Regions from separate parts of the Paenibacillus sp. PAMC21692 genome, predicted to be linked through region 1. Evidence: predicted binding sites of a transcription regulator. Region 1 holds the regulator's gene; the other holds the start of a gene.
The links. The regulator CtsR, encoded in region 1, represses protease genes until heat stress. The targets are predictions, from matches to a motif close to ATGGTCAATAAAGGTCAAACA.

Region 1 (4,025 bases):
ACTTCGCGAAGGCGTTCTGGAGCCGACGGTGCTGGTCGACACGGCTGAGGACATGAAGGTCAGCTGCATGGAGTTGTTCGCTCCAGTGGTCAACATCGGCAAGGTTAGCAGCATGGACGAAGCGATCGCCGCGGTCAATGATTCCCGATTCGGACTTCAAGCGGGCATCTTTACAAACGATATCGGCCTTGCGCTGCGAGCGGCGGACGAACTGCATGTCGGAGGCGTCATCATTAACGACATTCCGACGTACCGAGTCGATCATATGCCTTACGGAGGCGTTAAGGAAAGCGGCACGGGCCGCGAAGGCGTGAAGTATGCCGTGCAGGAAATGACGGAGATGAAGCTGATCGTCATGAATCGCCAGATTTGGTGAATTCCATGTCCTCGAAAAACAGGCCGGACAAGGGCCTCATAGTATAAATAAGGCCAGAGCGCACCAAGCTACATATATAGAGGTGTGCTCTGGCTTTGTTTTTTGTATAGAAAAGTATATGATTTCGCCATGCTTTCTCTATATTTCAAGGAATGAAACAAGCCGCTCCGCCAATGGATGGCGGGAGCCATTTCACCTTGGTCAGGAAAATGTCGCATACAGCGAAACCTAACGGACATGAGCGACACTAAAGCTCGATTTTTCGTTAGAGTAACATTTTAACGGACAAGGGAGGCTCTATTACGAAGAAAAGCCGCGAGATACGGCATGTATGGTGCATATGGAGGCCCGCGTGAGGCTGTCGATTCATTGTGAGTAACGGAGCTGAAACGTTTTGCTTTCGCTAACAGACCTCAGAGCCACTATTTGCAACATTTTCGCGATATTGAAAATCTAACGGACTCAGATGGCGCTATTTGGTGCATTTTCGCCATTCTATGGGGTTTTGACGAAAGTAAGGTCGTCTGTGAGGCTGTCGATTCATTGTGTGCAAAACTGGAAATGAAGCTGCAATCGATCATCGCCAACTTGTTAACGGAAGTGAGGGCCCTTATATGGATCTTTTGGCGTGATTTTAAAATCTACCGGAACTCTGCGACGTTATTCGTGAGAAATCCAGGCAAACCGTGGACTTTTGCCCATCATAAGGGCTGTCAGTTCCATTAGATTTGCACAGTACAGCTTTTTGCTGAAATAACGCCTTTCATTTCCGTTATAGTTGCTCTTGTTCATTTCCTAACGGACACTTGCCCGCAATTTCACCTTTGCACAATGAATAGACAGCCTCTCTGTGTCCGTTAGCGGCAGAAACACTGGATTGCGACTGATTAACGTCTATTCTGTCCGTAAGCGGCAGGGCAGGTCATTTGCGATCGCAATGACCCGTAAGGGAGAACATGTTAGTTTGGGTCGTTTAGCGAGATGGTCGGGATGACATATGCAAGTAGTCAGAAAATTTAAACATTCCATCTTGACCCTCGGGATTTTTTGAGTATAATAAAACTAAAGTCAAAGAAAGTCAAAGTCAACGAGTTGACACTTAACTGTCCTGATGCTCTGCAAATGTAAGTATTGGGGGATTTGGCTTTCTGAAGACGATACTCAGGGAGGTTGGTGATTTGCGTAATATTTCCGATCTCATTGAACATCACCTCAAACAAATGCTTGACGGCAGCGACGAAGGCGCGGTGGAGATTCAGCGCAACGATCTTGCCGACCGCTTCTCTTGTGTGCCTTCCCAGATCAATTACGTAATCAGCACGCGATTTACGCTGGAGAAGGGGTACATGGTGGAGAGCAAGCGGGGCGGGGGCGGTTACATCCGCATTCAGCGAGTCGATCTGCCCGCGCTCAAGAACCTTCAGTACCATATTGAACGAACGATTGGCGACAGCGTCGACCAAAGCGCCGCGGAGGGCCTGATTTATCAGCTGCATGAAGCGGGTATGATTACAGTAAGGGAGTCGAATCTGTTGCGGGCGGCGATCCATCGGGACACAATTGCCCTGGTGCTGCCAATGCGGGATGAGATTCGCGCAAGGCTGCTGAGAGCGATGCTCATCTCATTGCTAGCCAAATAGGGAATAGCGGAAGGGAGGGACCGAAGCTTTGTATTGCCAAGAATGCGGCAAGAAGCCGGCTACGCTTCATTTTACGAAAATCGTAAACGGCGAGAAGACGGAATTCCACATCTGCGAAGGCTGCGCCCGCGAACGGGGCGAAGGCATTCCGGGTTCACCGAACAGCTTCTCCATCCACAGCCTGTTATCGGGACTGCTGGACTTTAATGCAATAGGCAACTCGGCATCGGCTTTGTCCGGTGCTCCTCAGCAGCCGATACGCTGCGAGGAATGCGGTCTAACGTATACGCAATTCAGCAAGATCGGCCGATTCGGCTGCAGCTCCTGTTACCAAGCTTTTTCGGAACGTCTGGATCCGCTTTTGAAGCGGGTGCACAGCAGCACGACGCACAACGGTAAAATTCCGAAACGTTCGGGAGGCCTTATCCAATGCAGGCGCGAGATCGAACGATTGCGCAAGGATCTGCATACCCATATCGAGCAAGAGGAATTCGAAAGCGCGGCAACTCTGCGCGACGAAATCCGCGAGCTGGAACGCAAGATCGCTGAGATGTAGATTGAAGCAACATCGTAATGGCAGTCGGAGCTTCTGAACCACCACAAAATGAAAGTTCAAAAGGTTCGATTGGCAGTACCGAGAAGGTTGGACGAAGTCGAGGCCTGAGGATCGGAGCGTAGCAGAGCTACGTGAGAACCGGAAGGACCGGCTGAGTTCAAGATTTGACGTCGAGTAAGCTTCTTGAAAAATCATCGTAATGACGATTGAAGCTTTTGAACCACCTTTAAAGGAAGGGTGTGAAGGGGTTGACAGTACATCGCTTCTCCCAAGACGCTCTGAGCGACTGGATGCGGACATTGGGTCCGGACTCCGACGTCGTGATCAGCAGCCGGGTGCGAGTGGCCCGCAATTTGCGGAAGCAGCCGTTCCCGATGCTCGCTACGAGCGCCCAGGCGAATGAAGTGCTGGAGCAGCTGGCGGATGTCAGCAAGTCGGGCAAGCTGGACGAAGTAGGCTCCTTCGAGACGCTGCTGTTATCCGAGCTTAGCGAGTTGGACAAACGAGTGCTCGTGGAGAAACATCTTATCAGCCCGAATCTGGCGAACGAGTCTCGCGGCGGGGCCGTCGTGCTCAGCGAGAACGAATCCGTCAGCATTATGATTAACGAAGAAGACCATCTGCGCATCCAATGTTTATATCCCGGTTTCCAAATCGGCGAAGCATGGGCGTTGGCAAGCGGAATTGACGATATTTATGAAGAAGTGGCGGATTATGCCTTCGACGAGAAGCGCGGTTATCTGACGACCTGTCCGACCAACGTCGGAACGGGGATTAGGGCATCGGTCATGATGCATCTGCCGGCATTGGTATTGACGCAGCAGATTAACCGAATTTTGACTGCCGTAACGCAAGTCGGTCTTGCCGTTCGCGGCCTCTATGGAGAAGGCAGCGAAGCGTTAGGCAATCTGTTCCAGATCTCGAATCAGATTACGCTCGGTCAGTCCGAAGCGGAAATCATCGATAATCTGCATGATGTAGCCAAACAGATTATCGAGCATGAACGGGCGGCGCGCAAACGTCTTCTGGCGGAGTCCAGACTGCGAACGGAGGATCGCGTCAAGCGTTCCTTCGGCATTCTGTCCCACGCGATCATTATGGACTCCAAGGAAGCCGCGCAGAGGCTGTCGGACGTTCGTCTCGGCGTCGATCTGGAGCTGTTGCCGGACGTAACGCCGCAGGTGCTCAACGAGCTGCTCGTCATGACTCAGCCAGGTTATCTGCAGCAGACTTTTAATGAAAAGATGAGTACCGAGCAACGCGACGTAAGACGCGCCGAGCTCATTCGGGAGAAACTGGTTGCTCAAATCCAAGATTGATCATGGGGGTGCAGGAATATGATGTTTGGAAGATTCACGGAACGTGCGCAGAAGGTGCTGGCACTGGCTCAAGAAGAAGCGGTGCGGCTAGGCCATAACAATATCGGAACGGAGCATATTCTGCTCGGTCTCAT
Region 2 (4,025 bases), 1.4 Mb from region 1:
ACGAACAACCTCTTGAAAGACGAGATATAGCGGGCCGAGAAGGGAATCCCGAGTGGCGACCGAACCGTGCGTCAGCCATTTGCCGCCTTCCCCGTTAACGGAAAGCGGTCCTCTGTGCTCTACCCAAGGAGGAACGGTCGGCACCCAGCTACCGTCGGCCAGAGGGACGACCGGGGAGTTCGCCATCGCGACGAACAAAGCTTGCCGGATATCCTCTTTCATGGCCTGCGCCTCTTCTTCGATTCGCGCGGAACGGTCGGGATCGGCGTTCGCGAGCATCTCCGACAGCCGGCTCATCCCCATATACGCATACCCGTTTAACATGAAGGAACGGAACGGGTCCTCCGGATCCGCCGTCTTCCCTTCCAGCATGCCGTATCCTTTGCCCCGAAGCGCCTCCGTTTTATTGCGTTCTCTCCACCTCGCCAAATAATCGAACGCCTTTAGCAGACGGTCCTTGATCTCCAGAAGCCAAGCTTCGTCCCGGGTATAACGGTAGTGCTCTCCGAGGCTCCATAACGAGGCTCCCGTTTCCAGCATATATCCGCCGTAGTTTTGAATCAGGCCATCCTCGTGCTGCTTATCCAAGAAAAACCGCAGCGCCCTCTCCGCAACGTCGTTCCAACCCATGGACTCCATGAATTGGATAATCGGCGAGCTCTCCGAGCCGATCGCCGTATACACGCCGATCGTCGGAACGATCGTCCCGCCGGGCTCCAGGCCGTAAGAGACAAGATCGAGATGGAGCAAGCCGGCCTTGACCATCTCTTCGATCCGCTGCTCGGGAAGCTTTACTGTCGCCGCTCGGGAAAGCTTCTCCCGCCAGAAAGCGCGGCACTCCGTCCATCTCTCTTCGAAAGATTGCCGCCGCAACCTTTCGGCGCGTTCCTCGGAGATCGGGCGGTGGGGCAAGTAGAATTCGAAAGCGATCGACTCTCCCGGAGCCAGGAGAACGGCCGTCTCTTCCGTTCCAAGCGGTTGTCCGCCCAGCTTGGATACGCAGCAAACCCGATTCTCCGAGTAGCGGACAAACCCGTTGCATCCGTCGAACTCGTATTGCTTGTCGTCGTTTAAGACGAAAGCGTTGGGAACGACGTTCTTGAACCAGGCGTATCTGGGCACTCGGGCTTTATTCGTAGCCATCGCCCGGAAGTAAAGCACCGTCTCCTCTTCCTGGTTCATCTCCTCCGGAAGGAGCCGTTCCCGCATCGCCGCCTGCTCTTCCGTCAGCATATGAAAGTGGCCAAAGCCGTCGGCGGCCAAAAAGTGGGTGCCCCTTAACGTATCGACCTTCAAAGGGCTGCTTTCGTAAGAAGCGAAGGATACCGTGTCGTAGACCACGTCGTTATCCGCGATCGTGGCGTGCAGAATGGGGAGCGATCCGTCCTCGAGCCTGCGGGAGACGCCGTCCACGCAGCCGACGCCCCGGCCAAGCATATACCGATAGCAGACGGGCTTGTCCTCGTTCTCCGGCAGCTTCGCTTCGAAACCGTGAAATCTCGGCTGCACCCAATCCCACAGCCTCTCCTCTCCGCCGACTCCGCGAAACCCGACGCCGAAAATCCGCATATCGCGCGACAACCCGAGCCAGGTCTGCGAAGCGAGCTCCCGGGTATGTTCGGCGGCGTTCTCGTAGGTTTCTTCCGGTTCGTCCTCGATCCTTTGCAGTTCGGTAACCAGGTTCAACGCCTTGACGTCGCGTTCGATTTGCCCGTATGTCCGATCGTCTTCGGCTTGCGTAACGGCGACTCCGTAAGCGGGGATGTAGATCGGATAAGCCTTGTTGACGTCCCTCAGGAAAAAACTGAACGGATGCTCGGGCGTATCGATCTTCACCAGAATCCCCTGCGAGCCGGTCTCTTCTTCCGTTTCAATGGTTACTTCCAGCCGCGCTGGGCCGCCGTCCGTGGAGAAGATAGCCTCATCGGACTTGCCGCTCCCCCGTACGATTGCCGTAACGACCGTGCCGACGGTCGCCGTAACAGCCCCCTCGATCGGCGCTATCTTCCATTCTACCGCGAATCTCGCAATCATCTTTTCCAGTCCCCCATTATCCCAAGGATGAACGGCTGCGCCCGTCGATTCAAATCTGAAAGCGCTAACACCAATACTTCTACTATAGGCCGCGAAGGACGTATCGGATAGCACAAATCTTGCGATTTCTTTTGGACTTTTTTGACCTGCATGATTAGATCAATCGGCCGTTAGGGCGAAGCATTTTTTCATTTGACCTTCTTTGACTTTTTGAAAACAATCCGTTATGATAGGAATACGAAATTTCTACTTATCGTTTCATGATGAGTTTATGCTTACGAAGATGCGTTTGCTGCGCAAACACTTAAGGAGGATTGGTTAAGAATGAATTTTGTGCCTATGGTAATTGAGCAAAGCAACAGAGGGGAACGCTCGTACGACATCTACTCCCGCCTGCTGAAGGACCGCATTATCTTCCTTGGCTCCGGCGTGAATGACGTAGTCGCCAACTCCATCATCGCGCAAATGCTGTTCCTTGCCGCGGAAGATCCGGAGAAGGACATTTCCCTTTACATTAACAGCCCTGGCGGCTCCATTACAGCTGGCATGGCCATTTACGATACGATGCAATATATTAAGCCGGACGTGTCCACGATCTGCGTCGGCATGGCCGCTTCCATGGGTGCCTTCCTGTTGACTGCCGGCGCCAAGGGCAAACGTTACGCGCTGCCGAACAGCGAAGTCATGATCCACCAGCCGCTGGGTGGAGCAGAAGGCCAAGCGAGCGATATCGAGATCCGCGCCCGCCGCATTCTAAAGATGCGCGACAAGCTTAACAACATTCTGGCGGATCGTTCCGGCCAGCCGCTTAGCCGCATCGAACAGGATACCGACCGCGACTACTTCATGAGCGCTGCCGAAGCGCAAGCATACGGACTCGTCGATAAGGTTATCGAGAGAATCTAAAGTAAGGCATCACCTAGAAGAAGCAGATGCTCCATTCGTCTGCTTCTCTTTTTTTTCATCTGTACGCCACATCTGTGACAAAGATCACTCCCCGCCATCGTGCGGCAAGCTATTATGGTTTTAGCAGGATGTTCCATCGCCTGTGGCCACAACCAGCCCATTATGCATCAAGAGGTGGTACTCATGGAAGTAGAAGCGTTAAGCAAGGTCGAGCAGCTCGCCCTAAAGAAGCTGCGCATATACAAAAATAGCGTCTGGCGTTATCTGTCCCGCTCCATGCTGGCCAGTATGTTTATCGGGTTCGGCGTTATCGTCGCCTTCAAGACGGGCAGCTTCTTCTATTTGGAAAATTCGCCGCTGACCTATCCCATGGCCGCAATCACGTTTGGCGCAGCCATCATCCTGATCAGTTACGGCGGAGGCGACCTGTTTACGGGTAATACTTTCTACTATACCTACGCTGCTTTGCGCAAGCGCATGAGGTGGTTGGATACCGTCAGGTTGTGGGTACTTAGTTACTTAGGCAACATCCTGGGCGCCGCCGCGTTCGCCTTGCTGATCTGGACGACCGGCTTGTTCTCAAGCCCCGACGTTCATGCTTTCTTGCTCGAGGTTGTGCACAAAAAGATGACCGCGCCGACTTCGGAGCTGTTCTTCCGGGCCATTCTTTGTAATTGGCTGGTCTGTCTTGCATTTTTCGTCCCCATGTCGATGAAGAGCGACGGAGCCAAGATGTTCGCCATGATGCTGTTCGTCTTCTGCTTCTTTATCTCGGGCTACGAGCACAGCATTGCCAACCTATGCACCTTCGCCATCGCATTCGTGTTGGATCCCGGAAACTTCTCTTATTCGGGAGGCTTCCACAACATCATCCCCGTCACGCTGGGCAATCTGATCGGCGGAGGCATCCTTATGGGATGGATGTACCATTACGTCAACAAGCCGTTCTACGAGGATTAAACGCAGTATCGTACGGCGATTGCCGTAAATCCCAATACAAGGAGCGAATTCATTCCATGAAAAAATCCAAAATCGTTATTATCGGCACCGGAGCCGTCGGCTCGACAACGGCATATACGCTTCTG

Region 2: the regulator CtsR is predicted to act here: its motif matches at 2,224-2,244, upstream of clpP (ATP-dependent Clp endopeptidase proteolytic subunit ClpP).

Annotation. Positions count from the first base shown of each region.
Region 1 covers NZ_CP060293.1:1,430,093-1,434,117, forward strand. Annotated here, with positions in the region: gene H7F31_RS05725 (aldehyde dehydrogenase family protein) at 1-376, shown strand, start outside; gene H7F31_RS05730 (CtsR family transcriptional regulator) at 1,555-2,016, shown strand; gene H7F31_RS05735 (protein-arginine kinase activator protein McsA) at 2,045-2,572, shown strand; gene H7F31_RS05740 (protein-arginine kinase McsB) at 2,821-3,891, shown strand; gene clpC (ATP-dependent protease ATP-binding subunit ClpC) at 3,910-4,025, shown strand, end outside.
Region 2 covers NZ_CP060293.1:72,210-76,234, forward strand. Annotated here, with positions in the region: gene H7F31_RS00285 (glucosidase family protein) at 1-2,034, opposite strand, end outside; gene clpP (ATP-dependent Clp endopeptidase proteolytic subunit ClpP) at 2,359-2,940, shown strand; gene H7F31_RS00295 (formate/nitrite transporter family protein) at 3,124-3,900, shown strand; gene H7F31_RS00300 (L-lactate dehydrogenase) at 3,957-4,025, shown strand, end outside.